DNA from 3 places in the Blastococcus sp. SYSU DS0669 genome. Region 1 is predicted to be linked to each of the others. Evidence: riboswitches for the same ligand, from Rfam matches in the RefSeq annotation. Region 1 holds a riboswitch; each other region holds the start of a gene.
What was found. A riboswitch is a leader RNA that binds a small molecule or an ion and turns the genes downstream of it on or off. The one in region 1 is predicted to bind S-adenosylmethionine.
Positions count from the first base shown of each region.

Region 2: it holds a riboswitch for S-adenosylmethionine, as region 1 does, so the genes downstream of both, thrC (threonine synthase) here and ACI792_RS08925 (bifunctional o-acetylhomoserine/o-acetylserine sulfhydrylase) in region 1, are expected to answer to the same signal.
Region 3: it holds a riboswitch for S-adenosylmethionine, as region 1 does, so the genes downstream of both, ACI792_RS04090 (putative leader peptide) here and ACI792_RS08925 (bifunctional o-acetylhomoserine/o-acetylserine sulfhydrylase) in region 1, are expected to answer to the same signal.

Region 1 is NZ_JBJHAE010000006.1:90,925-101,079, reverse strand. Features, by position in the region: gene ACI792_RS08960 (ABC transporter ATP-binding protein) at 1-40, shown strand, start outside; gene ACI792_RS08955 (ABC transporter substrate-binding protein) at 132-1,154, shown strand; gene ACI792_RS08950 (EamA family transporter) at 1,188-2,159, opposite strand; gene ACI792_RS08945 (STAS domain-containing protein) at 2,203-2,649, opposite strand; gene ACI792_RS08940 (thioesterase family protein) at 2,851-3,636, shown strand; gene ACI792_RS08935 (mechanosensitive ion channel family protein) at 3,793-4,689, shown strand; gene ACI792_RS08930 (hypothetical protein) at 4,686-5,171, shown strand; SAM riboswitch class IV at 5,260-5,375, shown strand; gene ACI792_RS08925 (bifunctional o-acetylhomoserine/o-acetylserine sulfhydrylase) at 5,419-6,711, shown strand; gene metX (homoserine O-acetyltransferase MetX) at 6,713-7,789, shown strand; gene ACI792_RS08915 (YdeI/OmpD-associated family protein) at 7,829-8,428, shown strand; gene ACI792_RS08910 (threonine aldolase family protein) at 8,433-9,503, shown strand; gene ACI792_RS08905 (cysteine desulfurase-like protein) at 9,529-10,155, shown strand, end outside.
Region 2 is NZ_JBJHAE010000001.1:441,198-451,352, forward strand. Features, by position in the region: gene ACI792_RS02090 (fibronectin type III domain-containing protein) at 1-1,346, shown strand, start outside; gene groL (chaperonin GroEL) at 1,627-3,252, opposite strand; gene ACI792_RS02100 (cold-shock protein) at 3,490-3,690, opposite strand; gene thrC (threonine synthase) at 3,864-5,165, opposite strand; SAM riboswitch class I at 5,178-5,312, opposite strand; gene ACI792_RS02110 (HAD family hydrolase) at 5,371-6,192, shown strand; gene ACI792_RS02115 (ABC transporter permease) at 6,301-7,167, opposite strand; gene ACI792_RS02120 (alpha/beta fold hydrolase) at 7,254-10,091, opposite strand.
Region 3 is NZ_JBJHAE010000002.1:316,719-326,873, forward strand. Features, by position in the region: gene ACI792_RS04055 (potassium channel family protein) at 1-159, shown strand, start outside; gene ACI792_RS04060 (adenylate/guanylate cyclase domain-containing protein) at 258-1,772, opposite strand; gene ACI792_RS04065 (MFS transporter) at 1,813-3,024, opposite strand; gene ACI792_RS04070 (TetR/AcrR family transcriptional regulator) at 3,047-3,610, opposite strand; gene ACI792_RS04075 (MetQ/NlpA family ABC transporter substrate-binding protein) at 3,732-4,547, opposite strand; gene ACI792_RS04080 (methionine ABC transporter permease) at 4,610-5,269, opposite strand; gene ACI792_RS04085 (methionine ABC transporter ATP-binding protein) at 5,266-6,282, opposite strand; gene ACI792_RS04090 (putative leader peptide) at 6,420-6,494, opposite strand; SAM riboswitch class I at 6,501-6,595, opposite strand; gene ACI792_RS04095 (NAD(P)/FAD-dependent oxidoreductase) at 7,451-8,920, shown strand; gene ACI792_RS04100 (alpha/beta fold hydrolase) at 8,935-9,819, shown strand; gene ACI792_RS04105 (hypothetical protein) at 10,046-10,155, opposite strand, start outside.

The sequences.
Region 1 (10,155 bases):
GGGGACGCCGATGGTCGTCCCCGTCCGCCGGCTGCGCTGAGCCGGCCCCCTCTCGAAGGTTCTAGTTAGGGCAGGCTAACCTTCCTCGCGTCCGGGGATGATCACGCATCCCCTCAGCCGAGGGAGTTCCGTTGCACCGCACCTCACGCCGCCTGATGGGCGGCCTCCTGGCCCTGGGCGTCACCGTCGGCGTCAGCGGCTGCGGGGCCGACGCCGCCACCGACGGCGCCACCGATGACGCGGTGCCGGCCGCCGAGGGCGGCTGGCAGTTCACCGACGACCGGGGCACCACCGTCGAGCTCGACGCCACCCCCGAGCGCGTGGCGGGCCTCAACGACGTCGTCTCCTCGCTGTGGAACTACGGCGTGAAGCCGGTGGCCACCTTCGGCCAGACCTCCACCGCCGACGACGTGGCCTTCGAGGGCAAGGACCTCTCCGACGTCGAGATCGTCGGCGAGAGCTACGGCCAGATCGACCTCGAGCAGCTGGCCGCGGCGGAGCCGGACGTCATCGTCACCAGCGTCTACCCGACCGACTCCGAGGGCACGATCGACGAGACCCAGCCGCTCTACGGCTTCGAGAGCCTGGAGCAGCAGGAGCAGGTCGCCCGGATCGCGCCGATCATCGCGATCGCCTGGACGGGCTCGGCCGCCGACGTCATCGACCGCACCGCCGAGCTCGCCGAGGCGCTCGGCGCCGACATGGAGGGCACGGAGGTCACGCAGGCCCGCGAGGAGTTCGAGGCGGCCTCCGACGCGCTCACCGAGGCCGCGGCCGGCGGCATCACCGTGCTGCCCGTCGCCGCCTACGCCGCCGAGGGCTTCTACATGGCCAAGGCCCCCGACGACCCGTCGCTGCGCATGTACGCCGACCTCGGCGTCCAGTTCGTCGACCCGGGCGGCGAGGGCTACTTCTGGGAGACCGCCGGCTGGGAGGACGTGGGCCGGTACCCCAGCGACGTCCTGCTGTACTCGCTGCGCGGCGCCATGACGCCGGAGGAGATGGCCACGCAGCCGACCTACACGCTGCTGCCCGCCGCGCAGGCCGGCCAGGTGCACCCGTGGAAGTACATCGGCATGGACCACGCCGCGCAGGCGGAGTACATGGAGGAGCTCGCCAGCTGGCTCGCCGAGGCGGAGGACGTCACCCCCTGAGCGGCGCCACCCCTCCGAGGCCCCGGTCCCGCGTCACGTCGACAGCGGGGCCGGGGTCTCCGGCACCGGGGGCGCGGACGGCGTCCGCCCGGTGCGCGCGGTCTGGGCCAGCGCGATGCCGGTGAGCACGACGATGCCGCCGGCGACCTGCCAGCCGGTGAGCACCTGCTCGACCCACAACCACGCGACGACGGAGGCGAAGACCGGCTCCACCGTCGCGACGAGCCCGGCGGTGGTGGGCGCCAGGTGCGGAAGCGCCGCGATCGACAGCCAGAACGGCACCGCCGCGCCCAGCACGACGATCCACCCGACGAGCAGCCAGAGCGGCAGCTGCAGGCCGCCCAGCGAGACCGGCACCGGCTCGGCGAGCACCCCGGCGTCGAACTGCCACCACGGGGCGGCGACGGCCCAGAACACCGCGGCCGCCACGAAGCTCCAGCAGGTGAGGGTGACCGGATCTCGGCTCACCGTGCCGCGCTCGCCGACCAGGTAGTAGGTGGCCAGGCAGAGCGCCGCACCGAACGCCGCCGCCACGCCGAGCGCGTCCAGCGAGCCGCCGCCCTGCCAGACCTGCGCCACGAGCACCAGGCCGGACAGCGACAGCAGCAGCGCCGCCCACAGCCGGCTGCGCACCCGTTCGCGGCGGACCCGCCAGACGTAGAGGGCGATGAACACCGGCGCGGTCATCTCGAAGACGAGCGCGATGCCGACCGGCAGCCGCCCGATGGCCACGTAGTAGAGGAACTGGGTCAGCGCCACGCCGACCACCCCGAAGACGGCGAGCAGCGGCAGCTCGCGGGGCCGCACCCGCAGCCGGCCCGGAGCGATGAGCGCGAGCACCGCGAGCAGCACGATCGCGGCGCCGGTGCAGCGCAGCGCCGTCAGCCGGGTCGGCGGGACGCCGGCCTGGAGCGCGAGCGTCGAGACGGTGCCGTTGACGGCGAAGAGGGCGGCCGCACCGAGGGTGAAGGCGTACCCGAGGCCGGGCCGGACGGTGCGGGGCACGCGCGCACGGTAGCGGGCATGGCCGACGGAGACACCTACCGGATCAGAACAGCGCGAGGTCCTGAGCGGGCGGGCAGGTCGCGGGGCCGGCCGCGACGAAGACGGCGTCCAGGCCGGTCACCTCGAACACCCGCCACACCGAGGGCTGCACGTCGCACAGCAGCAGGTCGATACCGCGCTGCTGGCACCAGCGGCGGACGCCGGTGAGCACCGAGAGGCCGGCCGAGCCGATCGAGGGCACCCCGCCGAGGTCGAGCTCGAGGACGGTGCAGCCCACCAGCGGGTGCCCGGCGACGAACGCCTCCAGGTGCGGAGCGGTGACCAGGTCGACGTCACCGTCGACCACCACCCGGGCGCGCCCACCCGCGCTCTCCCACGCAAGGCGCTGCGCGGCCGGCTCCGGGGCCGGGTGCGAGACCCACCAGGGCCGCCGCCCACCGGGCGGGCGCGCAAGACGCCGACTGCCGTCCCATTCGTGCGCTCGCACCATGCTGCCCCCTCGCGCCGACGGTCACCCCGTCGCCACGGAACGTACGGACGCCGATCCGGCAGGACAACGGTTTCCGATACCGGATCGGCCGGGTCGGCACGCCCGGCGGGCGCGCGGTGACGCCTCGCAGCCGTGGCACCACCGTACGGATGCCGGGACCCGGCGGCGGCGGGCAGGACCGGCGGCGGAAGACTCGGCCCCGTGGACGTTCCGGAGGCCCTCTACCTGCCCGACGGGGACGGCTTCGCCGCCACCGCCCTCACGATCGGCCCCTGGGACACGGGGTTCCAGCACGCCGGGCCGCCGGCGGCGCTGCTCCTGCGCGCCGCCGAGGAGGTCAGCGCGATCGAGGGCGGGCAGACCGTCCGCCTGGCCTACGACATCCTGGCGCCCGTGCCCGTCGGCCCGGTGCGGGTGCGCACGTCGGTCGTCCGCCCCGGCCGGCGGATCGAGCTGGTGGAGGCGGTCCTCGACGCCGGGGGCGCGGCGCTCATGCGGCTGTCGGCCTGGCGGATGCGCTGCCGGGACGACGCCGCGGCGGAGACCGAGCAGCCGCACCCGGAACCGGCCGGGCCGGAGGGGAGCCGCGCCGAGCGTGCGGCGTTCTTCAGCAGCGAGGTGGCCTACCACCGGGCGCTCGACTGGCGGTTCGCCGCCGGCACCTTCAACGGGCCGGGGCCGGCGACGGCGTGGACCCGGCCGGAGTGCGCCCTCGTGGCCGGGGAGCCGATGACGCCGCTGCAGCACCTGCTCGTGATGACCGACGCCGCGAGCGGCATCTCGGCGACCCTCGACTGGACCCGGGCGACGTTCGCCAACGTCGACCTCACCGTGGCCCTGCACCGGCCGCCGCGGGGTGAGTGGCTGGGGATGGACGCCACGACCGTGCACGGCGGCGCCGGGGCGGCGCAGTGCTTCGCCGTCCTGTTCGACGCCGACGGCGCGGTCGGCCGGTCCAGCCAGTCGCTGTTCGTCGAGCCACGGTGAGCCCGGCGTGAGTCATCTCTCCGCAACCGCTGCGCCGCAGGTCAGCGGCGTGCCCGGCCGTTCCGGACGCGCGCCGCGGCGGCTCGGGCTGGCATCGCCGTCCGGCGGTGAGCATGGTGGGAGGGTCGCTTCCCCCGACGAACGGAGTGCCGCCACGTGGACGCGTTGAGAGACGTGCTGGACTGGCTGGCCGGGCGCGGTCTCGAGGTCGTGCTGATCGTGCTCGGGTCGGTGCTGCTCGCCCGCTTCGTCGGCTGGGTCGGCGACAAGATCACCGACCGGATCGACCGGAACTCCACCGGCGGCGACGCGCTCGTCCGGTCGGAGGCCGCCAAGCACCGCCACTCGCTGACCCAGGTGCTCACCTGGGCCCTGGTCGTGCTCATCTACTCGATCTCGGTCTTCTTCATCCTCGACCGCCTCGGCATCCCGGTGACCGGCCTCGTCGCGCCGGCGACCGTGCTCGGCGTCGGTCTGGGCTTCGGAGCGCAGCGCATCGTCGGTGACGTGCTGGCCGGGTTCTTCATCATCACCGAGCGCCAGTACGGGTTCGGGGACGTCGTCTCGATCCAGGTGGTCGGCGGGGGCGACCCGGCGAACGGCACGGTCGAGGACGTCACGCTGCGGGTCACCCGGATGCGCTCGCCCGACGGCGAGGTCGTGACCATCCCCAACGGCCAGATCGTCAAGGTCATCAACCTGTCCCGCGACTGGGCGCGCGCCGTCGTCGACGTCCCCCTGCCGACCACCGTCGACGTCAACCGGGCCAACGAGGTCCTGCGCGGGGTGGGCCGGGAGGCGTTCCGCGACCCGGCCATGCGGCCGCTGCTGCTCGACCCGCCCACCGTGATGGGCGTCGAGACCCTCGGGTTGGACGAGGTGAACGTGCGGGTGGTCGCCCGCACGCTGCCCGGCAAGCAGTTCGAGGTGGGCCGGGACCTGCGCGCCCGCATCGTCCAGGCGTTCCGCAGCCAGGGCATGCAGGTGCCGCCGCCCACGACGGCGCCCCTGGCGCAGGACGGCGCGACGGCCGTCCAGGAGGGGGTCCGGTGAAGACACCCGACGAGCGCCGCGACCCGGCCGCCCGCGCCTCCGAGGAGCCCACCGTGAGCACCGCCCCCGCCGCCGCGCCGGGCTCGCCCGCCGACTCGCCGTCGCCGGCGCCGCGGCACGGCTGGTGGGCGTCGATCCCCCGGCACCTGGGCCGCGCCCGCACCTCCACCGTCGTGCTCGCCATCCTCTTCGTGGCGGTCTTCGCCCTCTGGCTGAACGTCAAGCCCCCTGCGCAGGGCGCGCCCGCGACCGGGGAGACGGCGGTCACCGAGCCGACCGACCCGGCGGGCACGACGGAGCCCACGCAGACGGAGGAGACGCCGCCGACCGAGGAGCCGGTGACGACGACGCAGCAGCCCGAGCCGACCACCTCGCCCTCCGCGCCCACCACCACCGCGCCGGGCACGACCACCACGGCGCCGGAGACGCCCGCCCCCGCGCCGACCGGCGGCACGGGCGAGGAGACCGCGCCCGGCTCCTAGGACCGTGGGCCGCTGTTTCACGTGGGACATCGCTGCCCGAGTCCGGGCGGGTGTGCGTCGCCCGGCGGAGCGTCCTAGGATCACGTCGGCTCCTGAGAGGCAGCGCGAAGCACCTGGCTGGCTGCCCGGCAACCTCAACTCCGTCTGAGGTGCTCCAGGGGAAGAGCCGGCCGGTCGGCGCCCCGCCCCCGGCAAGGACGGAGCTCCCGTGCGCCGCGGGATCTCCCGCGAGCGAAGGAGACGGCGCATGACCGACCCGCAGAGCTGGAGCTTCGAGACCCGGCAGATCCACGCCGGCACGAGCCCCGACCCCACGACCGGCGCCCGCGCGCTGCCGATCTACGCGACCACCGCCTACCAGTTCCGCGACACCCAGCACGCGGCGGACCTCTTCGCGCTGGCCGAGATGGGCAACATCTACACGCGGATCATGAACCCGACGCAGGATGCGCTGGAGCAGCGCGTCGCGTCGCTGGAGGGCGGCGTCGCCGCGCTCGCCGTCGCCTCCGGCCAGGCCGCGGAGACCCTCGCCATCCTCAACCTCGCCGAGGCCGGCGACCACCTCGTCGCGTCGGCGTCCCTGTACGGCGGCACGTACAACCTGCTGCACCACTCGCTGCCGAAGATGGGCATCACCGTCTCCTTCGTCGAGGACCCCGACGACCCGGAGAACTGGCAGTCCCTCGTGCAGGAGAACACCCGGGCCTTCTTCGCCGAGTCGATCGGCAACCCGAAGGGCGACATCCTCGACATCGAGACCGTCGCCGGCGTCGCCCACCGCAACGGCGTCCCGCTCATCGTCGACAACACCATCGCGACGCCCTACCTGGTCCGGCCGCTGGAGTTCGGCGCCGACGTCGTCGTCCACTCGGCCACCAAGTACCTCGGCGGCCACGGCACCGTCATCGCCGGGCTCATCGTCGACGGCGGGTCGTTCGACTGGACCGGCGGCCGGCACCCGATGTTCACCACCGCCGACCCCACGTACCACGGCGTCGTCTACGCCGACCTCGGCGCACCGGCGTTCGCGCTGAAGGCCCGGGTGCAGCTGCTGCGCGACCTGGGGCCCGCGGTCTCGCCGTTCAACGCCTTCCTGGTGGTGCAGGGCATCGAGACGCTCTCCCTGCGCATGGAGCGGCACGTGCAGAACGCGCAGCGGGTGGCCGAGTTCCTCGAGGCCCACGACGCCGTCGAGCGGGTGAACTACCCGGGGCTGCCGTCCTCGCCGTGGCACGCCGCGCAGCAGAAGTACGCGCCGAAGGGCGCCGGCGCCGTCCTGACCTTCGAGCTGCACGGCGGCGTGGAGGCCGGCAAGCGGTTCGTGGAGGCCCTGGAACTGCACAGCCACGTCGCCAACATCGGCGACGTGCGCAGCCTGGTGATCCACCCGGCCTCGACGACGCACTCCCAGCTCACCCCCGAGGAGCAGCTGACCACCGGCGTCACGCCGGGCCTGGTGCGCCTCGCCGTGGGCCTGGAGGGGATCGAGGACATCCTCGCCGACCTCGAGGCCGGCTTCCGCGCCGCCAAGTCCGCCTGACGTGGGCGGGTGGGCCGAGGGGGATCCGGCGGGCGGCCGGCGCTTCCTCGACCTGCCCGCCCCGTTCGAGCTGGAGCGCGGCGGCAACCTGCCCGGCGTGCGGATCGCCTACGAGACCTGGGGGACGCTCGCCCCGGACGGCGGCAACGCCGTGCTGGTCGAGCACGCGCTGACCGGTGACAGCCACGTGGTGGGCGACCGCGGGCCGGGGCACCCGACGCCCGGCTGGTGGGGCGGCGTCGTGGGCCCGGGCGCCGCGCTGGACACCGACCGGTTCTTCGTCGTCTGCGCGAACGTCCTGGGCGGCTGCCAGGGGACGACCGGGCCGTCGTCACCCGCGCCGGACGGGCGAGCGTGGGGCTCGCGCTTCCCGGAGATCACGGTCGGCGACCAGGTCCGGGCCGAGGCGGCGCTCGCCGACGCGCTGGGCGTCCAGCGCTTCGCCGCCGTCGCCGGCGGCTCCATGGGCGGCATGCGGGCACTGGAGTGGGCGGTCCGGTTCCCCGGGCGGGTGGCGGGGCTGTTCTTCCTCGCCTCCACCGCCGTCGCCTCGGCCGACCAGATCGGCACGCAGACCACCCAGCAGGCGGCCGTGCGCGCCGACCCCCGCTGGCGCGGCGGGGACTACCCGCCGGGCGACCCGCCGGCGGACGGCCTCGACGTCGCCCGCCGGATCGCCCACCTCACCTACCGCAGCGCCGCGGAGCTCGAGGCGCGTTTCGGCGCGCGCCTGCAGGAGGACGGCCGATTCGCCGTCGCCTCCTACCTGCAGCACCACGGGGCCAAGCTGACCCGCCGGTTCGACGCCGGGAGCTACGTGGTGCTCACCGAGGCCATGAACAGCTGGGACGTCGGCCGGGGCCGCGGCGGCGTGGAGGTGGCGCTGGCCGGCGTGACCGCCCGCGCCCTGGTCGCCGGCGTGGACAGCGACCGGCTGTACCCACCGGAGCAGCAGCAGCGGGTGGCCGACGCGCTCGGCGTGCCGCTGCGGCTCATCGGCTCGCCCCACGGGCACGACGGCTTCCTGGTCGAGACGGCGGCGGTCGACGCGCTGCTGCGCGAGCTGCTCGCGGGCTGACGGCGCCCGGTTGTCGCACCCGGGGGCCAGGATGGCGGCGTGCCGACGCCGACGGACCTGCCGATGCTGCCGTTCCCCGACCAGCCCGCCTTCGAGGCCTGGCTGGAGGCCGAGCACGCCACCGCCCCGGGGCTGTACGTGCAGATCGCGCGCAAGGGCTCGGGCATCCCCTCCCTCACCTCCGCCGAGGTCGTCGAGTCGGCGCTCTGCTTCGGCTGGATCGACGGGCGCGGGCTCCGGCTGGACGACTCCTACCACCTGCTGCGGCTCACCCCGCGCCGCCCGCGGAGCGTCTGGTCGCAGAAGAACGTCGCCACCGTGGAGCGGCTGATCGCCGAGGGACGGATGCGCCCGGCCGGACTGGCTGCGGTGGAGGCGGCGCGGGCCGACGGCCGGTGGGAGCGCGCCTACCCGGGCGCGGCCACCATCACGGTGCCCGACGACCTCGCCGCCGCTCTGGACGCCGAGCCCGGCGCGCGGGCCGCCTTCGACGCCCTGGACGGGCAGAACCGCTACGCCGTCCTGTGGCGGGTGCACACCGCCGCCACCCCCGCCGGCCGGGCGAAGCGGGTCGCGGCCTGCGTGGAGCGGCTGGCCGCGGGCCGCCCCTTCCACCCCCCGCCCGGCGGGCGAGACTGACCGGGTGGACGACGACCTCCTCGCCCTGCGCGATGCCTGCACCCGCGCGCTGACGGGGCACGGCGACTGGCGCCCGGCCGACCTGCTGGCCACGGTCCCGCCCGGCACCGCCCCCGACCGGTACGGCGAGGGCGGAGTGGTCAGCGAGCTCGAGGCCGAGGTGGCGGAGCTGCTCGGGTTGCCCGCGGCGGTGTACCTGCCCAGCGGCGTCATGGCCCAGCAGGCGGCGCTGCGGGTGCACGCCGAGCGGCGCGGCCGGCGCACCGTCGTCTGCCACCCCGAGAGCCACCTGATCCGGCACGAGGAGCAGGCGTTCGAGCGGCTGCACGGCATGGTCCTGCGCCCGGCGGGCGACCGGTACCGCCTGCTGTTGCGGGCTGACCTCGACGCCGTCGCCGAGCACCCTGCCGCGCTGCTGGTGGAGCTGCCGCAGCGCGACCTCGGCGGACCGCTGCCACCGTGGGACGACCTGGTCGCGCAGGCGGCCTGGGCGCAGGAGCGCGGCGCCGCCGCCCACCTCGACGGCGCCCGGCTGTGGGAGGCCTCGGCCGGGTACGACCGCACGCCGGCCGAGATCGCCGGGCTGTTCGACACCGTCTACGTCAGCTTCTACAAGGGCATCGGCGCGCTGGCCGGCTGCTGCCTGGCCGGCCCGGCCGACGTGGTGGCCGAGGTCCGCGAGTGGCGGCGCCGGCTCGGCGGCACGCTCTTCGGGCTCTGGCCGGGCGCGGCCTCGGCGCTGGCCTGCCTGCGCCGGCGGCTGCCGCTGATGCCCGCCTACCTGGCCCGCGCCCGCGAGGTGGCCGACGCCGTGCGCGACCTCCCCGGTGTCACCGTCGTCCCCGACCCGCCGCAGACGCCGATGCTGCACCTGCTGCTGCGCACCACCCCGGAGACGTTCACGGCGGCCGCCCGCCGGCTCGCCGCCGAGCAGGGCCTGTGGACCTGGCCGCAGGCCGCGGTCACCGGCGACCCCGGCGTCGTGCGCGTCGAGCTCGCGGTCGGCGACGCGACGCTGGCGCTCCCCGTCGAGGAGGCGCGGACCGCCGTCGCCGCCCTGGCGGGGGACGCCTGACGGGCGGCGGCTAGCGTCGGTGACCATGGGCTTCGACGTCGCCGCGCTCCGCGCCTGCTTCCCGTCGCTGGCGAGCGGCACCGCGCACTTCGACGGCCCCGGCGGCACCCAGGTGCCCGAGGCGGTGGGCCGGGCGGTGGCCGCGACGCTGACCGCGCCGATCAGCAACCGCGGCTCGGTGACCGCCGCCGAGCGGCTCGCCGACGAGACGGTGCTCGGCGCGCGCTCGGCGATGGCCGACCTGCTCGGGGTCGACCCCGGCGGCGTCGTCTTCGGCCGCAGCGCCACCGCGCTCACGTTCGACCTGGCCCGCACGCTCGCCGCCGGCTGGGGCCCCGGCGACGAGGTGGTGGTCACCCGGCTCGACCACGACGCCAACATCCGGCCCTGGGTGGTGGCGGCCGAGGCCGTGGGCGCGACGGTGCGGTGGGCGGCGTTCGACCCGGCCACCGGCGAGCTGACCGGCGACGACGTCGCCGCCGTGCTCGGCGACCGCACGCGGCTGGTCGCGGTGACCGGTGCCTCCAACCTGATCGGCACCCGGCCGCCGATCGAGGAGATCGCCGCGCGGGTGCACGCGGCTGGCGCCCTGCTCGTCGTCGACGGCGTGCACCTCACCGCCCACGCGCCGGTCGACGTCCCCGCGCTCGGC
Region 2 (10,155 bases), on a different contig from region 1:
CCCTGAGCTGGATGGCCGACGCCACCACGGTCGAGCAGCAGCTCGGCCTCACGCTGGCCGAGTACGGGCTGGCCAGCGGCGGTGCTCCCGGCTGCCCCGCCGGCCCGGACGGCGCGCGGCCGCCCGTCAGCGAGTACTCGACGGTGTGGAACGCCGACGGGACCTCGGCCACGGTCACCTGGGCATCCGCGACGCCGGTGCTCGGTGGTGACGCGGTCACCGGCTACAGCGTCACCGCCGTCGACCAGACCACCCAGCGGCAGGAGGGCTACCGCGTGGGCGCGAACGCCACCCAGGTCGTCCTGGACGGGCTCACCAGCGGCGCGCTGTACGACATCGAGGTCCGCTCGATGGTCGGCAACGAGATGGGCGCTCCCTTCGCCCTGGCCGGGACGATCGCGCCGCCCAACGAGGACGGCTCGGCGGACACCACGGCGCCCGTGGTGACCACGACCCCCGCGCTGACCGGCACCACGGCCGTCGAGACCGCCTCCCTGACGCTGGCCACCGACGAGGGGACGCTCTACTACACGACCGACGGCAGCCTGGTGACGACGGTGGAGGGCGGCAACGTCCCGTCGGCCACCGCGACGCTGTACACGGCGCCGATCCCCGTCACCACGGCCAACACGACCGTGAACTACGTCGCCATCGACGCGGCCGGCAACGCCACCCACGGCTCGGGTGTGGTGTCTCCGGCGCCCGCCGCCGCGGCGGTCGCGCCGACGGGGCTGGCGATCACCGGCTTCAACGGGTCGGGGGTCAACAACGACGCCGGCCGGGTCCGCCTGGCGTGGAACCCGGTGACCGACGCCACGGAGTACCGGGTCCGCGTGTCACTGCGGACGGACGCGACGGCCACGACTTCGGCCACGGTCGTGCTCCAGCCCGAACGGGACGTGGTCGTCACCGGCACCACGGCCGAGGTGACCGGTCTGCCGAAGTCCGAGCCGGGGACGAGGTGGGTCTTCCGCGTGCAGTCGAAGACCCCGGCCGCGACGACGTACTCGTCGCTGTCCCCGGGCGTCAACGTCGTCCTCCCGGGTGACGACGTCGCCATCGGGCTGGCGCAGTTCCGGACCGGCGACGAGTTCCGGATCGACGGCTCGGGCACCGTGCCCGGGGCGACGATCACGGTGCACCGCACCAACACCGCGGGCACCGGGCCGGCCCTCAACCCGATCGCCGGGTACCCGACCGGTGTCGTCGGTCCGATCGAGGCTCCGGAGGCCTCCGGAGCCTGGGCCATCACCGTCGACCCGGCCCCGGCGACCGCACCCACGGAGATCTGGGTGAAGTCGAGCGAGGGCGGGGTCTCCGGACCCTTCCCGGTCGAGGTGCGCTGACCGCTCCACCAACCGAGGGCCCGTCACCAGCCGGTGGCGGGCCCTCGGCCTGTACGGGCCGGCCGCACACCGGACGCCTGCTTCTCGGATGTCGGGGTCCGGGCGGCGCTCCGGAGCCCCGCTTCGCGGAAGTCGCGCCGCACGCCGGCGGCGACAACCCCGGAGACGCCGACAGGGGCGGCCCCGCCGAAGCGGGACCGCCCCTGCTGGTGAGGCCGTGGAACGGCCTCGTCCAGAGGCTCACCCCGAGCGTGCGAGGGGTGAGGAGGACGAGGTCCTCTTAGAAGTCCATGCCGCCCATGCCATCGCTGTTCGGCATGGCCGGAGCGTTCTTCTCCGGCTTGTCGGCGATGACGGCCTCGGTGGTGAGGAAGAGCGCCGCGATGGAGGCGGCGTTCTGCAGCGCCGAGCGGGTCACCTTGGCGGGGTCGATGATCCCGGCGGCGACCAGGTCCACGTACTCGCCGGTGGCGGCGTTGAGGCCCCAGCCGGTCTCCGAGTTGCGGACCTTCTCCGCGACGACGCCACCCTCGAGGCCGGCGTTGATCGCGATCTGCTTCAGCGGCGCCTCGAGCGCGACGCGCACGATGTTGGCACCGGTCGCCTCGTCACCCTCGAGCTCGAGCTTGTCGAACGCGACGGCCGTGGCCTGCGCGAGGGCGACGCCACCACCGGCGACGATGCCCTCCTCGACGGCCGCCTTGGCGTTGCGCACCGCGTCCTCGATGCGGTGCTTGCGCTCCTTGAGCTCGACCTCGGTCGCGGCACCGGCCTTGATGACGGCGACGCCACCGGCCAGCTTGGCCAGGCGCTCCTGCAGCTTCTCCCGGTCGTAGTCGGAGTCCGACCGCTCGATCTCGCTGCGGATCTGGTTGACCCGGCCGGCGATCTGGTCGGTGTCCCCGGCACCCTCGACGATCGTCGTCTCGTCCTTGGTGACGACGACCTTGCGGGCACGGCCCAGCAGCTCGAGGCCGGCGGTGTCGAGCTTGAGGCCGACCTCCTCGCTGATGACCTGGCCACCGGTGAGGATGGCGATGTCGCCGAGCATGGCCTTGCGGCGGTCGCCGAAGCCCGGCGCCTTGACGGCGACGGACTTGAAGGTGCCACGGATCTTGTTCACGACCAGGGTCGCGAGGGCCTCGCCCTCGACGTCCTCGGAGATGATGGCCAGCGGCTTGCCCGACTGCATGACCTTCTCCAGCAGCGGGAGCAGGTCCTTGACCGAGCTGATCTTCGAGTTGACGACGAGCACGTACGGGTCGTCGAGGACGGCCTCCATGCGCTCGGCGTCGGTGACGAAGTAGGGCGAGATGTAGCCCTTGTCGAAGCGCATGCCCTCGGTGAGCTCGAGCTCGAGCCCGAAGGTGTTGCTCTCCTCGACGGTGATGACACCTTCCTTGCCGACCTTGTCCATCGCCTCGGCGATGAGCTCACCGATGGCGGGGTCGGCAGCGGAGATCGACGCGGTCGCGGCGATCTGCTCCTTGGTCTCGACGTCCTTGGCGGTGGCGAGGAGGTACTCGCTGACCGAGGCGACGGCGGCCTCGATGCCCTTCTTCAGGGCCATCGGGTTGGCGCCGGCGGCGACGTTGCGCAGACCCTCGCGGACGAGCGCCTGGGCCAGCACGGTGGCGGTGGTGGTGCCGTCACCCGCGACGTCGTCGGTCTTCTTGGCGACCTCCTTGACGAGCTCGGCCCCGATCTTCTCCCAGGGGTCCTCGAGCTCGATCTCCTTGGCGATGCTCACACCATCGTTGGTGATGGTGGGCGCGCCCCACTTCTTCTCCAGAACGACGTTCCGGCCACGGGGGCCGAGCGTCACCTTGACGGCGTCGGCGAGGGTGTTCATCCCTCGCTCGAGGCCGCGGCGTGCCTCTTCGTTGAACGCGATCATCTTGGCCATGTGGTGATGTCCTCCGAGCGTGGATCGCTGCACGGCCGGTTGGTGCCCGCGACGGACGACACCAGCGGCGTGGACGCTCCTTCGGTCCACCGACCGGTGCCTCACCGTTCCGACCTGATTGGCACTCAAAGGGTACGAGTGCCAGAACCGAGTCTGGCACTCCACCCCGGCGGGTGCAAGGACGGACGGAGGCCCGGCCCCCTCGAGGGGGACCGGGCCTCCGGTGCCGCGGGTGTCTCAGGCGCTGCGGACGGCGTCGGCCTGCGGGCCCTTCGAGCCCTGGACGACCTCGAACTCGACGCGCTGACCCTCGTCGAGGCTCTTGTACCCGTCCATCTGGATGGCCGAGTAGTGGACGAAGACGTCCTGGCCGCCGTCGACGGCGATGAAGCCGAAGCCCTTCTCGGCGTTGAACCACTTCACGGTGCCCTGTGCCACGTGTGCTCCCACGTTTCGTGCGTGCGGACGGCCCCTCTGGATCGGGGGACCGGGCCTAGCTCTTCCGCCCGCATATCACGAACATGGAACTGGAACCGCGCGAGAAGGTACATCAGCACCCACCGGGTGCACGTGGTTCTCCGCCGCTGTGTTGCCGGATCGGGCGACGCGGATCAGCCGATGAGGCCGGCGGCCCGCACCGACTTCAACGACGGCTCCACCCGGTGGGTGGGGCCGACGACCGGCTCGAGCGGGTCGAGGGTCTTGAGCCCCTCGCCGGTGTTGAGGACGACGGTCTCCTTGGCCGGGTCGAGCTGCCCGCCCTCGACGAGCTTGCGCAGGACCGCGACGGTCACGCCGCCGGCGGTCTCGGCGAAGACGCCGGTGGTGCGGGCGAGGTCTCGGATGCCCTGCACGATCTCGTCGTCACCGACGCGGGCCACCGCACCCCCGGTGCGCCGGATGGCGTCCAGGGCGTAGGGGCCGTCGGCGGGGTTGCCGATGTTCAGCGACTTGGCGATCCCGGTCGGCTTCACCGGCTTGACGACGTCCCACCCGTTGTCGAACGCGGTGGCGATCGGGTCGCACCCGGCCGACTGGGCGCCGAAGATCCTCCACTCGGACGCCTCGACGATGCCGGCCGCGGTCAGCTCGCGGAAGGCCTTGTCGACCTTGGTCAGCAGCGAGCCGGACGCCATGGGGATGACGACCTGGGCGGGGATGCGCCAGCCGAGCTGCTCGGCGATCTCGTAGCCCATCGTCTTGGAGCCCTCGGCGTAGTAGGGCCGGACGTTCTGGTTGACGAACGCGGTGTCCTCGAACTCGTCGGTCTCGCCGAGCTCGCTGGTCAGCCGGTTGACGTCGTCGTAGGAGCCGTCGACGGCGACCAGCGTCTGGCCGTAGACCGCGGACTGGACCACCTTGCCGGGCTCGAGGTCGCTCGGGATGAAGACGAACGACGGCAGGCCGACGCGGGCGGCGTGCGCGGCCACCGAGTTGGCCAGGTTGCCGGTGGAGGCGGCGGCGATCTTGGTGTAGCCCAGCCCCTTGGCGGCGGTCGCGGCCAGGCTGACCACGCGGTCCTTGAAGGAGTGGGTGGGGTTGGCGGAGTCGTCCTTGACCCAGAGGCCGCCGGTGAGCCCGAGCTCGGCGGCGAGCCGGTCGGCGCGGACCAGCGGGGTCATGCCGGGGTCGAGCGTGACCCGGTCGGCCGGGTGCTGGCCCACCGGGAGCAGGGCCACGTACCGCCAGATGTTCTGCGGCCCGGCCTCGATCTGCTCGCGGGTGACGGCCTTCATCAGCTCGGGGTCGTAGTCGACCTCCAGCGGGCCGAAGCACTCGGCGCAGGCGTGCTGGGCGATGAGGCCGAACGTGGCGCCGCAGTTGCGGCAGACGAGCCCGCGGGCCGGACAGGGTGGCACCGGGCCGCCTGCGCTGGAGTCGGCCTGGGCGGAACCGGGAGCGGTGAGGGTCATGCGACGACTACCTCCTCATCTTCCCCGCTGCGGGCCGTCGAGCCGCGCGGGACGGAATTGGCACCTCCCGCCCGTCGCGCGGAGCGCTGCAGGCGGCGGTTGCCGGGGCTTCATCGGGCCGTGTCCCTCTGCCCCTCTGGATGAGTGAACGGCGTGGACTCTACCCAGTGGCGCGCGGCGCCCGACGGCCGGACAGGATGGCCCGGTGAGCGCGCGCGTCGTCTACACCGACCTCGACGGCACGATGGTGGGGCCGCGGGGCTCCTTCTGGCACACGGAGGGGCGGGAGCTGACCGACGGGCCGGCCGGCGCGCTGCTCGACCTGCACCGCGCCGGGGTGGCGTTGGTGCTGGTCAGCGGCCGCACCTACGAGCAGGTGGTGGAGGCCGCGCGCATCTTCGCGGCCGACGGCGCGATCGCCGAACTGGGCGCCACCATCGGCTGGGGCTCGGGCCGGAACACCCACCGGCTCCGCGGCGCGCTGCCCCCGCAGTACGGCGACCGGACGCCGATGGAGGTCATGGCCGAGCTCGGGATCGTCGAGGACCTGTTCGCCGAGCACCCCGGCCGGATCGAGTGGCACGCGCCGTGGCACGCCACCCACGCCGCGGACGCGCTCCTGCGCGGCCGGCTGGACCCCCTCGCCGTCGACGCCTGGCTGGCCGAGCGGGGGGCGGGCTGGCTGACGCTGAAGGACAACGGCTCGATCCAGCGGGCCTCCTGGATGGGGCTGGATGCCGACGCCGGGCCCCCGCGGGTCTACCACCTGATGCCGCGCGGCATCTCCAAGGGCGCGGCGATCGCCTGGGACCTGGAGCGGCGCGGCCTCTCCCCCGCCGACGCCGTGGCCATCGGGGACAGCGTCAGCGACCTGGAGATGGCGCCCGCGGTGGGCCGGTTGTGGATCACCGCGAACGGCGCCGCCGCCGACGGCATGGCCGACGCGCTGGCCGCCGTCCCGAACGCCTCGGTCACCGCTGACGCGATGGGCGAGGGCTGGGCCCAGGCCGTGCGGCAGAGCCTGTGACGCCGCGTCGTGCCGAGTGGGCCCCGGAGGGGTCCGCGCAGGCGCGACGCAGCGGCTCCACGCCGGCCGGGACGGCACCTCGCCGCGGTGTCGCCGGCAGGGCGACAGCTACGACGTGACGTCGCGGCGGGCGAAGTGCCGGAAGCCCAGTGCGGTGAAGACGGCGATGTAGACCAGCGACTGGATGACGCCGCGGAACAGGTCGCCGTCGTCGACCGGCGTCTGCAGCAGGTCGGTCCAGGCGAACTCCTCCGCCGTCGGGAACCAGTCGCGGATCGAGCCCAGCTGCTCGACCTGGTCGAGGATCGCGAAGACGACCATGGTGAACACCGCGCCGCCGACCGCGGCCAGCGGCGCGTCGGTGATGGTGGAGAACCAGAACGCCAGCGCTCCGACGACGAGCAGGTGGACGGCGAGGTAGCCGAGCATCCCGGCCAGCCGGAGCATGCCCTCGCCCTGGTCGATCCCCACGCCGACCGGCGTCCTGATGTCGCCGAAGCCGAAGGCGATGCCCCCGGCGACCACCGCCACCGCCGCGAGCGTGAGCAGCGCGGCGACGGACTGCACCAGCGCGGCCAGCCACTTCTGCCGGAGCAGGCGCATCCGCGGGACCGGGGTGGCCAGCGCGTACCGCAGCGACCCCCACTGCGCCTCCACGGCCACGGTGTCACCGAAGAACAGCGCGTAGACCACGACGAGGAAGAAGCCCGTGGTCGCGAACAGCACGAACAGGGTGAAGTTCAGCCCGCTCGCCGTCGCGACGTCCACCAGGTTGATCCGGGTGTTCTCCGCCGCCTCCTCGCTGGCGCCCAGCTGCAGCGCGGCGATGAGCACCAGGGGCAGCGCGACCATCAGCGCGAAGACGCCGAGGGTGCGCCGCCGCTTGAACTGGCGGCGCAGCTCGACCGACAACCGCAGCGTGCGCTCGGGCCGGTAGCCGGCGACCGCGCCGGTCGGCTGCACGTGCTCTGTCATGGCTGGACTCCGGCCTCGATCCGCTCCCCGGTCGCTGACGCTCCCTGCGAGGCCCCCTCGACCGTCGTCCTCGCGGGCGCCCGTCGTCACGACTCCCCCACCAGCGCCAGGAAGGCGTCCTCGAGCCGGCGTCGCGGCGTGAACTGCTCGACGGCGACCCCCGCGGCCACCAGCGCCTGCAGCACGTCGGCGCGCCGGGCGCCGTCGAGCTCGGCCACGAGGCCCTCGTCGGTGCGCCCGGCGGTCACCCCCGGCAGCGACGAGAGGACGGCGACCGCCCGGTCGGTGTCGGCCTCGTCGGCCAGGCCGACCAGCACCGAGCCGCCGGTACCGACGATCTCCTCCACGGTGCCCTGCGTGATCTTCTGCCCCTTCGCCATCACGACGACGTGGCTGCAGGTCTGCTCGATCTCGCTGAGCAGGTGGCTGGAGACGATCACCGTGCGGCCGGTGGCGGCGTAGGAGCGCAGCACCTCGCGCATGGCGTGGATCTGCGGCGGGTCCAGCCCGTTGGTCGGCTCGTCGAGGACCAGCAGGTCGGGCAGCCCGAGCATCGCCTGGGCGATCGCGACCCGCTGGCGCATGCCCTGGCTGTACCGGCGCACCGGCCGGTCGATGGCGGCGCCCAGCCCCGCGATCTCGATGGCCTCCGCCATGTGCGCGTCCTCGGCCGGACGTCCGGTGGCGGCCCAGTAGAGGGTGAGGTTGTCCCGGCCGGAGAGGTGCGGCTGCAGGCCGGTGCCCTCCACGAACGAACCGAGCCGGGAGAGCACGGGGGCGCCGGGACCGGCGGCGTGCCCGAAGATGCTGATCCGCCCCTCGGTGGGCTTGATGAGGCCCATCAGCATGCGCAACGACGTGGTCTTGCCGGCGCCGTTGGGCCCGAGCAGGCCGAGCACCTGGCCGCGCCGCACCTCGAACGAGAGGTCACGGACGGCGACGAAGCCGTCCTTGTAGGCCTTGGTCACGCCGGTGAACCGCAGCGGGACGTCCTCGCCGTCCGGCTCGACCTGGGAGATCTGCCGGCGCCGGCGGGCGCCCCACCAACGGGCGGCGAGCCAGCCGAGCAGGCCCAGGCCCGCGAGGACGGCGAGCAGCACCCACCAGCGGGAGGTGCCGGTCGTGGCCTCGCTGCGGCCGTCCACCTCGGGAGCGGCCAGCGTCGCCTCGCCCGCGGCGACGCCGTTGGGGGCGACGTCGGATGCGAGCCCGACGGTGTAGACCGCCGCCTCGTCGGGGAGCGCGAACGCCTGGTCGGTGGAGGAGACCAGCACGCGCATGGTGTGGCCGGTCTCGAACCGGTGCACGATGCCCGGGAGCGTGACGCTCACCCGCGTCGGCGCGGTGGGGTCGGTGGAGATCCCGGTGAGCGAGAGGGGGGCCACCAGCCCGCCCGGCAGGGTCGTCCCGCCGTCCGGCCCGACGTCGTAGAGCTTGGCGAACAGGGTGGCGCTGCCGCTGGGCGAGGCGACCGCGAGGTCGACCGTCGAGGCGCCGACGACCTCCACCGGGGCCTCCAGCGGGGCGCTGTCGAAGGCGGCGTACTGGCCGGGGATCTCCGCGGTCGTGCCGCCCAGCGCGGAGGTCAGCGCCCCGAGCCCCGGCACGGTGGTGAGCGCGGCGGGCGTGCCGCCGGCCGGGGTGACGACCGGCTGCACGGGGCCGGAGACGGTCACCGCGCGGCGGGTGGCCGGCTCCGCGCCGTCGAGGCCGGGGTAGGCCGCCGCCGCGACGGTCTGGCCGCCGCCCTGCACCGGGCCGACGGTGGCGCCGAGCCCGGTCGGTGCCGGGTACTGGAAGCCCGTGCCGGGGTCCTCGCCCTCCCCCCGCAGGTGCCAGTCGAACCAGCCGGCGACCTGGTCGCGGAGCTCCTGCGCCTGCCGGTCGGACGAGGAGGCGTCGTGGCCGCCGGCGAACCAGACCACCTTGACCGGCGTCCCGTCCGCGGCGATCCCGCGTGCGTTGGCGTCGGCCTGGCCGACCCCGAAGAGCGAGTCCTGGGTGCCCTGGACGAGCAGCGTCGGCACGTCGATGCGGTCGAGCACCCCGGCCGGGCTGCTGCGGTCGAGGACCGCGGCGACCTCCGGCGTGAGCGTGCCCGTGGCGGCGGCCGTCTGGTAGGCCTCGCAGACCTCGACGCGGAAGCGGCCGCAGGTGAGCAGCAGCTCGGCGGCCGCTGGGTCCTGCGCCGCCTGCGCGAGGAGCTCGTCGGGCAGCCGGGTGGGCAGCGCGGCGCCGCCCGCCCCGCCGCCACCGCCGAGTGCGTCGAGGAGGCCGCCGGAGGACGAACCGATGCCGAAGAACAGCCCGGACCACAGCCGCTTGTAGACCCCCGACCCCTCGGTCTGCGGGACCGCGGCGACCGTGTCGGCCTCCAGCTCGCCGGTCTGCGAGGGGAAGAGCGAGGTGGTCAGCGAGTGCCAGGTGATCTGCGGCGCGATGGCGTCGACCCGCTCGTCGTAGGCGGCGCCGAGCAGGGCCAGCGCGCCGCCGTACGAGCCACCGGCGACGCCCACCCGCGGGTCGCCGTCGGCGTCGAGCTGGACGCCGTCGCGCTCGGCGAGCAGGTCGAGCAGCGTGGAGAGGTCGGCGATCTCGTAGCGGGGGTCGTTGAGCCCGATCCGCCCGGTGCTCTCCCCGAAGCCGCGCGCGGAGTAGGTGAGGACGACGTAGCCGCGCTCGGCGAGGTCGGCGGCGTCGTCGGCCACCGACCGCTTGCTGCCGCCGAAGCCGTGTGCCAGCACCACCGCCGGGGCGGGCTCGTCGGTGTCGGGGAGGTACAGCGTCGTGTCGAGCTCGACGGCGTCCTCGCCGGAGCCCGACGGCACCCGGGCCTCCTCGGTCCGCAGCTCGGCGGCGCCCGCCGGGGGCGCGAGCACGAGCAGACCGGTGGGCAGGGCGAGGGCGAGCAGGGCGGCGGCCACGGCGCCCGCACCGGGGCGCGGGCGGCGACGCACGGGCCCTCGGAGGGGACGCACGCTGCCCCCA
Region 3 (10,155 bases), on a different contig from region 1:
GGGCCGCGGCAGCTGCGCGACATCGTGCTCTCGGTGACCCGGGGCGGGCGCACGCTGCGCTTCGACGACCCGCTGATCGGCACCCTGCAGCCCGAGGACGTGCTCGTCGTCGTCAAGGCGCACGAGCCCGGGAAGACGATGCAGCCGCCCACGCAGTAGTTCTGTCGTCCTCCGGACGACACCGCCGCCAGGTGCCGTTCCCCTGCTGCGACGAGCGCGTCCGTCGCGCCTGCGCGACCCTGCAGTCGGGGGGCGATCTATAGGACCCGCACCCACGTGCGGGTCGGCTCGTCGCGGCCGCGGAGCTCCACCTCGCCCGCCGGGTGCCAGTGCCCCCGCTCCTCCGGTGCCGCTGCCAGCACGGTCGGTTCGCTGGCGATCGCGCGGCCCGGGTGGTCCTTGGCCAGGTCGGTGAGCCGCGCCGCCTCGTTCACCGGGTCGCCGATCACGGTGTACTCCAGCCGGCTGGCCGCCCCCACCTGCCCGGCCCACACCCGGCCGCACGCCACGCCCACCCCGACGTCGACCTCCCCGGCGGCGGCGACGGCGTCGCAGATGCGCCGGGCCGCCCGCAGCGCGGCACCCGCCGGGTCGGGGTGGTCGGCCGGGGCGCCGAACACGCAGAGCGCGGCGTCGCCCTCGAACTTGTTCACCAGGCCGCCCTCGCCCTCGATCGTCTCCACGACGATCCCGAAGAAGCGGTTGAGCAGGCCGACCATCTCCTCGGGGCCCGTGCGGCGCACCAGCGCGGTGGAGCCGGCGACGTCCACGAACAGCGCCGCGACGGTGCGCTCCTCCCCGCCCAGCGAGACCCCGGTCGCCAGCGCCCGCTGGGCCACCGTCGTCCCGACGTGCCGGCCGAACAGGTCGCGCAAACGCTCCCGCTCCGCCAGGCCGGCGGCCATGGAGTTGACCCCCTCCTGCAGCAGGCCGATCTCCCCGGCGTCGTCCACCACGACGTCGACGTCGTAGTCCCCCGCCCCCACCCGCTGCACCGCGCGCCGCAGGTCGCGCAGCGGCCGGCCCACGGCGCGGGCGGTGAGCACGGTGGCCAGCGCGCCGACCAGCAGCGCGACCACGACGAGGAAGACGACGGCGGCGCGACCGGGCCCCTCGGGGTTGCTCGGGTCCAGGTACAGCAGGACGACGCCGATCATCGGCACCCCGCTGGTGAGCCCCCAGGTCAGCAGCAACCGGATGCGCACCCCGAGGGTCAGCGCCCCGTCGGGCGGGTGGGCGGCCAGCGCGCGGGCGGTGACGGCGCGGGCGGCCCGGGCGACCAGCAGGTAGGTGACGCCGGCGGTGACCACGCCACCGAGCACGACGGCGACGGCGATCCGGGCGCCGACCCGGGCGTCGGGGAAGGTGACCGCCGCGACCGCCCCCATGAGCACCGCGCCCAGCAGCCAGACGACGGCGGCGACGAGGGCGGTGTCCAGCGGGAGCCGCAGCGCCTGCCGCGCCTCCTCACCCGAGGGCTCGCGGCCGGCCACGAGCCAGCGGTTGGTGGCGCGCTGCCGCCGCAGCCCGGCGACCACCGCCAGCGGCAGGGCGACGGCGAGGTAGCCCGCGGCCGCCCAGAGCACCTCGGCGCGACCACCGCTCCCCCGGCTGCCCTCCACCCCGAGGAGCAGCAGGACCACGGTGCCGACGCCGATCAGGTTGGCGCCGACGACCAGTCCGACGATGACCGGGACGGCGAGGCGGCCGCTGGGCGCCCACTCGGCCATGTCGGTGAGCCGACGGCGCACGTCGTCACCCGCGATGGTCACGACCGGCTCAACGACCGCGGGGCGCGCACGGCACGGCCGCTCACCCGGTCGGGGCGGGGCGGGCGGCCGCGGGCCGCCCCGGCAGCGTGCGCCCGAGCGCCAGCGCGCCGATCCCGGCGAGGACGACGCCGATCAGCGCGACCCGCAGGCTGAACGCATCGGCCAGGATCCCGATCAGCGGCGGGGAGAGCAGGAACCCGATCCGCAGCAGCCAGTTGATCACCATCAGGCCCTGGCCGTGCGGGAGGCCGGGGAGCTCGTCCGCGGCGTGGTAGACGGCGGGGATGAGCGTGGCGACGCCCAGGCCGGCCAGCGCGAAGCCGACCAGCGTGGTGGCCACCGAGGGGACGGCCAGCGCCAGCCCGAGACCCACCGCGGCCATCGCTCCCCCGGCCCGCGCGACCCGGCGCTCCCCGAACCGGTCGACGACGCGGTCGCCGGTCAGCCGACCCACGGTCATCGCCGCCATGAGGGCGACGAAGCCCAGGCCGGCCGTCGCGGCGCCGGCGTCGAGCTCGGTGCGCAGGTAGAGGGCGCTCCACGACGCACCGACGTCCTCGATCAGCGCGCCGCAGGCGGCGAGCAGGCCGAGCACCGCCAGCGCCGGGACCGCGGCCCGACGCCTGGGGCGCGCCAGCGGCACCTGCTCGGCGACCGGCTCGGGCTCGTCCGTGCCGGGGAGGACACCGCGGGAGACGACCAGGGCGGCCGCGCCGAAGACCACGGCGGAGACGCCGAGGTGCACGGTCAAGGGGATGTCGAGCCCGGCCGCCGCGGCGCCGAGCAGCCCGCCGGTGACCGCGCCGATGCTCCAGACGCCGTGCAGCGAGTTGATGATCGAGCGGCCGTAGAGCCGCTGGACCCGGAGGCCGTGCGCGTTCTGCGCGACGTCCACGACCGCGTCCAGAGCGCCGACCACCAGGAAGGCGGCGGCCAGGGCCGGCCAGTTCGGCGCGACCGAGACCGTCCACACGACCACGCCCAGCAGCGCAAGCCCGTAGGAGGCGACCCGACCGGAGCCGAACCGGCGGTTGAGCGCGGCCGAGGACAGCCCGGCCAGCAGTGCGCCCAGCGGCACCGCCGCCAGCGCGGCCCCCAGTGCGGTGCTGCTCAGCTCGAGCTCGGCCTTGACCGCCGGCAGCCGTGGCACGAGCCCGGCGTAGAAGACGGCGTTGAGGAAGAAGCAGGCGGCGACGGCGATGCGGGCGCGGCGCAGTCGCGCGGGCTCGACGGTCGCGGAGGCGGAGGACATGGCGGGGTCGGGGCTCCTGGGCTCAGCCGGCGAACCGGAACAGCGCGGCGCGGATCTGCGCGGCGTCCATCGGGTCGGTGGAGAGGGCGCTGTGCAGGACCAGCCCCTCGACGAGGGCGTCGACCTCCCGGGCGGTCACCGGGTCGAGGTGGCGCTCCAGGCTTCGGCGGCTCCGGGACATCAAGTCCTGGGTCACCGCGCGCAGGTCGGCGTCGCGGGCCGCGGCGACGTAGAGCTCGACGGCGAGCACCAGGTCCCGCTGCGAGCCGAGCAGGTCGCCGGTGAGGTGCTCGACCAGCGCGTCGAGCGCCGCCGCGCGGTCGGGGGCGGCCGCCATCCGGGCGTCGAACCGGGCGGCGACGTCGTCGACGTGCCGCGTGAAGGCAGCGGCGAGCAGCTCCGTGAGCGAGCCGAAGTGGTAGGTCAGCGACCCGAGCGGCACGTCGGCGGCGCGCGCGATCGCCCGGTGCGTGGCCGCCGTGACGCCCCGTGCGGCGATGACGTCGAGGGTCGTGTCGACCAGGCGGTCGCGCCGGCCGGGGTCGTGCCGGCGCGGACGGCGGACCGGCGCCGGACCGGCGCCCACGGGGCGGGCTCGTCCAGCCGGCGGAGAGCTCATAGGAACGAGCGTACAGATGCGCCCCGGGGCGGTGCGCGAGGCGGGGCGCCCGAGCGGGCGCCCCGCCCCGGCGGTCAGGATGCCCCGGTCAGAACGCGGCGAGGACGGCGCCCTCGTAGTTCTGCTCGATGAACTGCCGCACGTCCTCCGAGTGCAGCAGCTCCTCCAGCTCCTGGATGCGCTCGTCGCCCTCGTCGCCGGTGCGCACCACCAGGAGGTTGGCGTTGGGGTTGCCCTCGCCCTCCTCCAGCGCCAGTGCGTCCTCGGCCGGGACCAGGTCGGCCTCGATGGCGTAGTTGCCGTTGATGACCGCGATGTCCACGTCGGCCAGCGACCGGGGCACCTGCGCGGCCTCGACCTCGGAGATCTCGAGGCTCTTCGGGTTCCCCTCGATGTCCAGCGAGGTCGGCGCGGCGTCGCCGGTGTCGGCGAGGGTGATCAGGCCGTTGGCCTCGAGGAGCCGCAGCGCCCGCGCGGCGTTGGTCGGGTCGTTCGGGATCGCCACGGTCGCGCCGTCGGGCAGGTCGGCGAGGTCGGTCAGCGTGCTCGAGTAGATGCCGAGCGGCTCGATGTGCACCGGCTCCAGCGCCTGGAAGTCGTAGCCGGCACTGGCCTCCTGCTCCTCCAGGTACGGGATGGTCTGGAAGTAGTTGGCGTCCAGGGAGCCGTCGTCCAGGGCGACGTTGGGCTGCACGTAGTCGGTGAACTCGACGATCTCCAGGTCCAGGCCGGCGTCCTCGGCGAGGTTCTCGTCGATGTAGCGCAGGATCTCCGCGTGCGGGACCGGGGAAGCGCCGACCCGCAGCGGCTCGTCGGCCGCGGAGAGCTCGGCGTCGCCGCCGCAGGCGGCGAGCAGGGCCGTCATCGCCGAGGCGGCGAGCAGGGCGGGAAAGCGGGTGCGCATGGTGGTGGTTCTCCTCGGGAGTGGGGTGCGACGGCGGCCGGGTGGCCGCCGTGGAGGTCGGGTCAGGCGTGCGCGAGCGAGCGCGCCCAGCGGTCGCCGGCCCACTGGAGGGCCTGGACGATGACCAGCAGGAGGACGACGGTCGCGAGGGTGATGTCGGTGCGGAACTGCTGGTAGCCGAAGCGGATGGCGAAGTCGCCCAGCCCGCCACCACCGACCGCACCGGCCATGGCCGAGTAGCTGATCAGCGCGACGACGGTGATCGTCACGCCGGCGACCAGCGACGGCCGGGCCTCCGGCAGCAGCACGGTGCGGATGACGTCGCGCCGGCGGGCACCCATGGACAGCGCCGCCTCGACCTTGCCCTCCGCGACCTCGCGCAGGCTGGTCTCCACCAGCCGGGCGAGGAACGGGACGGCGCCGATGGTCAGCGGCACGATCGCCGCGGTGGAGCCGATCGTCGTCCCGACGATGCCGCGGGTGACCGGGGCGACGAGGACCAGCAGGATGATGAACGGCAGCGCACGGCCGAGGTTCACGACCAGGCCGACGAGCCGGTGCAGCAGCGGCCGCGGGGCCAGCCCGCCCGGCGCGGTGACGGTGAGCAGCACGCCCAGCGGGACCCCGAGCAGCACGGTGACCAGCGCCGCGACGCCGACCATGTAGAGGGTCTCCCAGGTGGCGTCCAGCAGCTGCGGCCAGATGCGGTTCCAGTCGCTCACCGGGCCACCTCGGCGGTCGCGGCCACGCGCTCGACGAGGACGCCGCCGCCCCGCAGCCGGTGCACGGCGTCGTCGAGGCCCGCCATCCCCCCGCTGACCCGCAGGAGCAGCCGGCCGTAGCGGCCACCGGCGACGGTCTCCACCGATCCGCCGGCGATCTCGACGGCCAGGCCGAGCTCCCCGATCAACGTCCGGAGGACGACGGTCTCCGGGGTCCGGTCGGTGACGGTCACCCGCAGCAGGGCGCCGTCGTGCCCGGCACCGGCGTCCGCGACCGGTGCCGGGAGCAGGGCATCGCCCAGCGGGGAGCCCGGCCGGGTGAGGACGTCGGCCAGCCGGCCGCCGTCGACCACCCGCCCCCGGTCCAGGAGCACGGCGCTGTCGCACACGGCCTTGACGACGGACATCTCGTGCGTGATCAGGAGGACCGTGAGGCCGAGCTCGTCCCGCACCCGGCGCAGCAGCTCCAGGACACCGGTGGTGCTGGCCTGGTCCAGCGCGGACGTGGCCTCGTCGCAGAGCAGCACGTTCGGGCGGACGGCCAGCGCGCGGGCGATCGCCACGCGCTGCTTCTGGCCGCCGGAGAGCTGGGCGGGGCGGGCGTCGGCGCGGTCGCCGAGCCCCACGAGGTCCAGCAGCTCGCCGGCCCGCCGTCTGCGCTCCGTCCGGCCCACGCCCGAGAGCTCCAGCGGGTGCTCCACGTTGCCCGCCGCGGTGCGCGAGTCGAGCAGCTCGAAGTGCTGGAAGACCATCCCGATGGAGCGCCGCGCCTGCCGGACCTGCTCGTCGGGCAGCTCGGTGAGCACCTGCCCGTCGACGGTGACCGAGCCCGACGTGGGCCGCTCCAGCAGGTTGACCAGGCGCACCAGCGTGCTCTTGCCCGAGCCGCTGGGGCCGACGACGCCGGCGAACTCGCCCCGGGCCACGGACAGGCTGACGCCGTCGACGGCGACGACCTCGCCGGCCCGCCCGCGGGCGGGGAAGACCTTGCGGACGTCCTTCAGTTCGATCACGGGATGCGGTCCTCGGGGATTGAGCAGGCACGGGCGGGCGGCGACGCCGGCGACGGCGTGGCGGCCCGCGGTGCGTGGCGGCTGGGGCTGCACGCCCGCCGTCGAGCAGGGCGGGCGTCGCTAGGAGGCGGGAGGCCTCAGCGGCACATGGCTGTGCCGGTGCGGCACAGGTCGACGTGCCGGCGGGCCCACGAGAGCAGCTCGTACCGCATGGTGTTCCTCCATCGGTCCTGGCAGTAGCACCCGCGCCCGCCGATGCGGGGGGTTGCTGCGACGTCGACGAGCCAGGTCTCTCAGCCGCTCCGGATGGTTGCGGGGCCGAGTCTACGGAGCGGATCAGAGGCTTTCCCGTCCGCGACCTGCGACGTCACTCACACAGCAGATCTGCAGCCGGTGGGCGGGCCGGCGCCCGAGCGTGGTCCGCGATCCCGACCACCCCGACCGAGGAGCAGCCATGTCACGCTGCTCAGCCCGCGGGTCGGCCTGGCCGCCTGCGGTACCGGTTCCGGCGGCTCGTCCGGCGCTGCCGGATCGTCGGCGTCGGCGACCACGGCGTCCGGCGAGATCCCCGACGAGACCGCCGGCCCCTACCCGGGCGACGGATCCAACGGGCCCGAGTCCTCGGCGCAGGCCCGGTTCGCCGGGCCGTACGACCCTCCCTGGCGGGACCGGCGGCTCCTAGCATTCGCCCATGACTCGGAAGCCACTGCGGTGTCGGTTCGGTTTCCACTCCTACGTCCAGCGACACCCGGGCAGCGAGCGGCCGTCGGGACCGGACGACAAGATCTGCCGGCGGTGCGGGAAGCGCACCGGCGCCCCGTTCGGAGACGTACCGGGCGCCGTCCTCGGCGGTGGCGGTGTGGGTGGCTTCTGATCAGGCGCCTCGGACCCGTGGCCGCGTCACCGCCGGATGAGACCTCGCGCCCGATCCGGCCTGCATGGGCCCGATCGTCACGCAGGCCCCTCGATCCGGCTACGTGCGGCCGGCTGCACCCGAGTGGTCGTTGCGCCGCCCCGGAGCCGCCGTCTCACCGAGCGTCTCCGCGCCTCTCCGTGACGGTGAGGACCACGCGGACGGGCGGTGGTGCGTGGTAGGAGGCCTGTCACCGCCTCCGGGCCCGTGCCAGGCTGCCGCCTCGGGACCGGCTTCGCACCGGAGGAGGGCACCATGGCTGTTCCGGGTGGTCAGGAGCAGGCAACGGGCCGTGCGGTGGTGGTCGGCGGCAGCATGGCGGGGTTGCTGGCCGCGCGTGTGCTCGCCGACCATTTCGAGGACGTCGTCGTGGTGGACCGGGACACCCTGCCCGACGGGACCCAGCACCGGCGCGGCGTGCCGCAGGATCACCAGTTCCACGTCATGCTCGCTCGGGGCCTGCGGCTCATCGACGGCCTGCTCCCGGGATACGTCACCGAGCTGCGGGCGGCCGGCGCCGTGCAGATGCGCGTCCCCAGCGACATCCTGATCCTGACGCCGGCGGGGTGGCTGGACCGGGGGGCGCCCGGCTGGGAGGTGGTCTCGGCCAGCCGTCCGGTGTTCGAGACGACGGTGCGCCGCCGGGTCAGGCAGCTGCCCGGGGTCGACGTCCTGGACGGCCACGAGGTCACCGGTGTGCGTCCCGCTCGGGACGGCAGCGGTGTCACCGGCGTCAGGGTGCGTCCGGTGAGCGGGGCCGGATCCCCGTTCGAACTCCCGGCCGACGTGGTGGTCGATGCCGCCGGGCGGGGCTCTCGAGCCGTGGCCTGGTTGCGGGAGCTGGGTCATCCCTCCCCACCGGTGACCGAGGTGGACCCGAAGATCGCCTACGCCACCCGGGTCTTCCGGATGCCGGACGGCTTCAGCGCTGATTGGAAGGCGGTGATGCTCTCCTCCAAGCCGCCGTCGATCCCACGCACGGGCTACCTGTTCCCGATCGAGGACGGGCAGTGGATGGTCTGCCTGATGGGCGCGGCCGGCCAGCACCCGCCGACGGACGAGGACGGCTGGAGGGCGTTCGCCCGCAGCCTGCGCCACCCGGTGATCGCGGATGCCGTCGCCGACGCAGAGCCGGTGTCGCCGATCCGGGCCCACCGCGGCACCACCAACCGGCTGCTGCGCTTCGAGAAGATGGCCCGCTGGCCGGAAGGACTGATCGTCCTCGGAGACGCCGCCTGCGCGTTCAACCCGATCTACGGGCAGGGGATGAGCGTGGCCGCGGTCGCCGCCGACACCCTCGGCAGCCGCCTGCGGCAGCACCGGCGAGATCACCGCGCCGACGACCGAGCCGGCCTCGCGGCCGCAACGCAGCGGGCGCTGGCGCGCGCGATGGCGGCTCCCTGGATGCTCTCCACCGGGGAGGACCTGCGGTTCCCGACGACCACCGGCGCCCACGCCGGCGCCGCGATGCGCGCGCAGCACCGCTACCTGGACCGCGTGGTGGCCGCCGCGACCCACGACCCGGCGGTGGCCGATGTCTACGTCCGACTGCTGGGCATGCTGGCGGCACCGACCGCCGTCTTCAGCCCGCGAGTCCTGGCCGCAGCGGCCCGCGCCGGCGCCCCTCCGGACCACGACCACCGCGCGGTCATCCCGCCTCCTTGGCGGGCGGCCGAGTCCACATCCGCCGCGACCGGGCCCACGTCGGCTCACGCCCGGCACTGAGCGAGGACGCTCCCGTGACGACGCTGACGCGGTTGGCCGAGGTCGGGCGCTCCGAGATCGCCGTCGCCGGCGTCCCCACGTCGTTCCTGCACGCCGGCCAGGCCGATGCCGACGAGGCCGTGGTGTTCCTCCACGGCAACCCCGGCCCCGCCGAGGACTGGCGCCGGCTGGTGTCCCGCACCGGCGCCTTCGCACGGGCGGTGGCTCCGGACATGCCGGGTTTCGGCGAGTCCGACAAGCCGGACCGGTTCGTCTACACCGTGGACGGCTACGCCCGGCACCTGCAGGTGTTCCTCGACGAGCTCGGCATCCGCCGGGTGCACCTGGTCCTCCACGACTTCGGTGGCCCCTGGGGCCTGACCTGGGCGGCCGACCACCAGGAGCAGTGCGCCAGCCTGACACTGGTGGACATCGGCGTGATGCGCGACTACTCGTGGCACTCGTTGGCGCGGATCTGGCGCACGACCGGGCTCGGCGAAGCCTTCATGGCCACGACCACCCTCCCCGCCATCAAGGCACACCTCCGCCGGGGCAATCCGCGCGGGATGCCGCTGGACGCGGTAGAGCGCATCTACCGCGCCTCCCGGGACAGGGCTGCCTGCCGGGCCGTGCTCCGGCTCTACCGCGCGACCGACCTCGCTGCGGTGTCCGAGGACCTCCACCGGAGGCTGCGGGGGTTCGACCGCCCGGTCCTGGTCCTCTGGGGTGCCCGGGACCCGTACACACCTGTCCGCTGGGCCGAACGGCAGCGGGAGACCTTCCCACGGGCGCAGGTCGTCGTGCTGGACGACAGCGGGCACTGGCCGATGCTCGACAACCCCGTCGCCGTGGAGCAACTGGTCACGGAGTTCTTGACCGGCGCGACCGCACCCGGACGCGCGGAGGGCCCGGTCAGCTGACCGGGCCCTCCGTGGTGCAACAGGGGTGGTGGTGTGGTGGGGTCTTCGTAGATCGGCGAACCGCGAGGTCGGGGCATCCGTTTCTACGAACGACCCGAGCGGTTTGCACCCTTCGGCCTTGAAATCAGCACCCGTGCAGGTCAGGCAGTGTGCCCCTGGCCCGACTGCGGCCATGTCCGGTAGCGCGGACCTCTCCCGAAGAGGCAGGAGGACTGACGCTGTGTCCCTACGCCGTCGCCCGACTCTTGCCGACCTTCGTCGCCGGACTCACTAGCCGGGCGCGATCCTCACCGTACTTCCGCGGCGACTGCTGGACTGTCACGTTGCGCTTGCCCT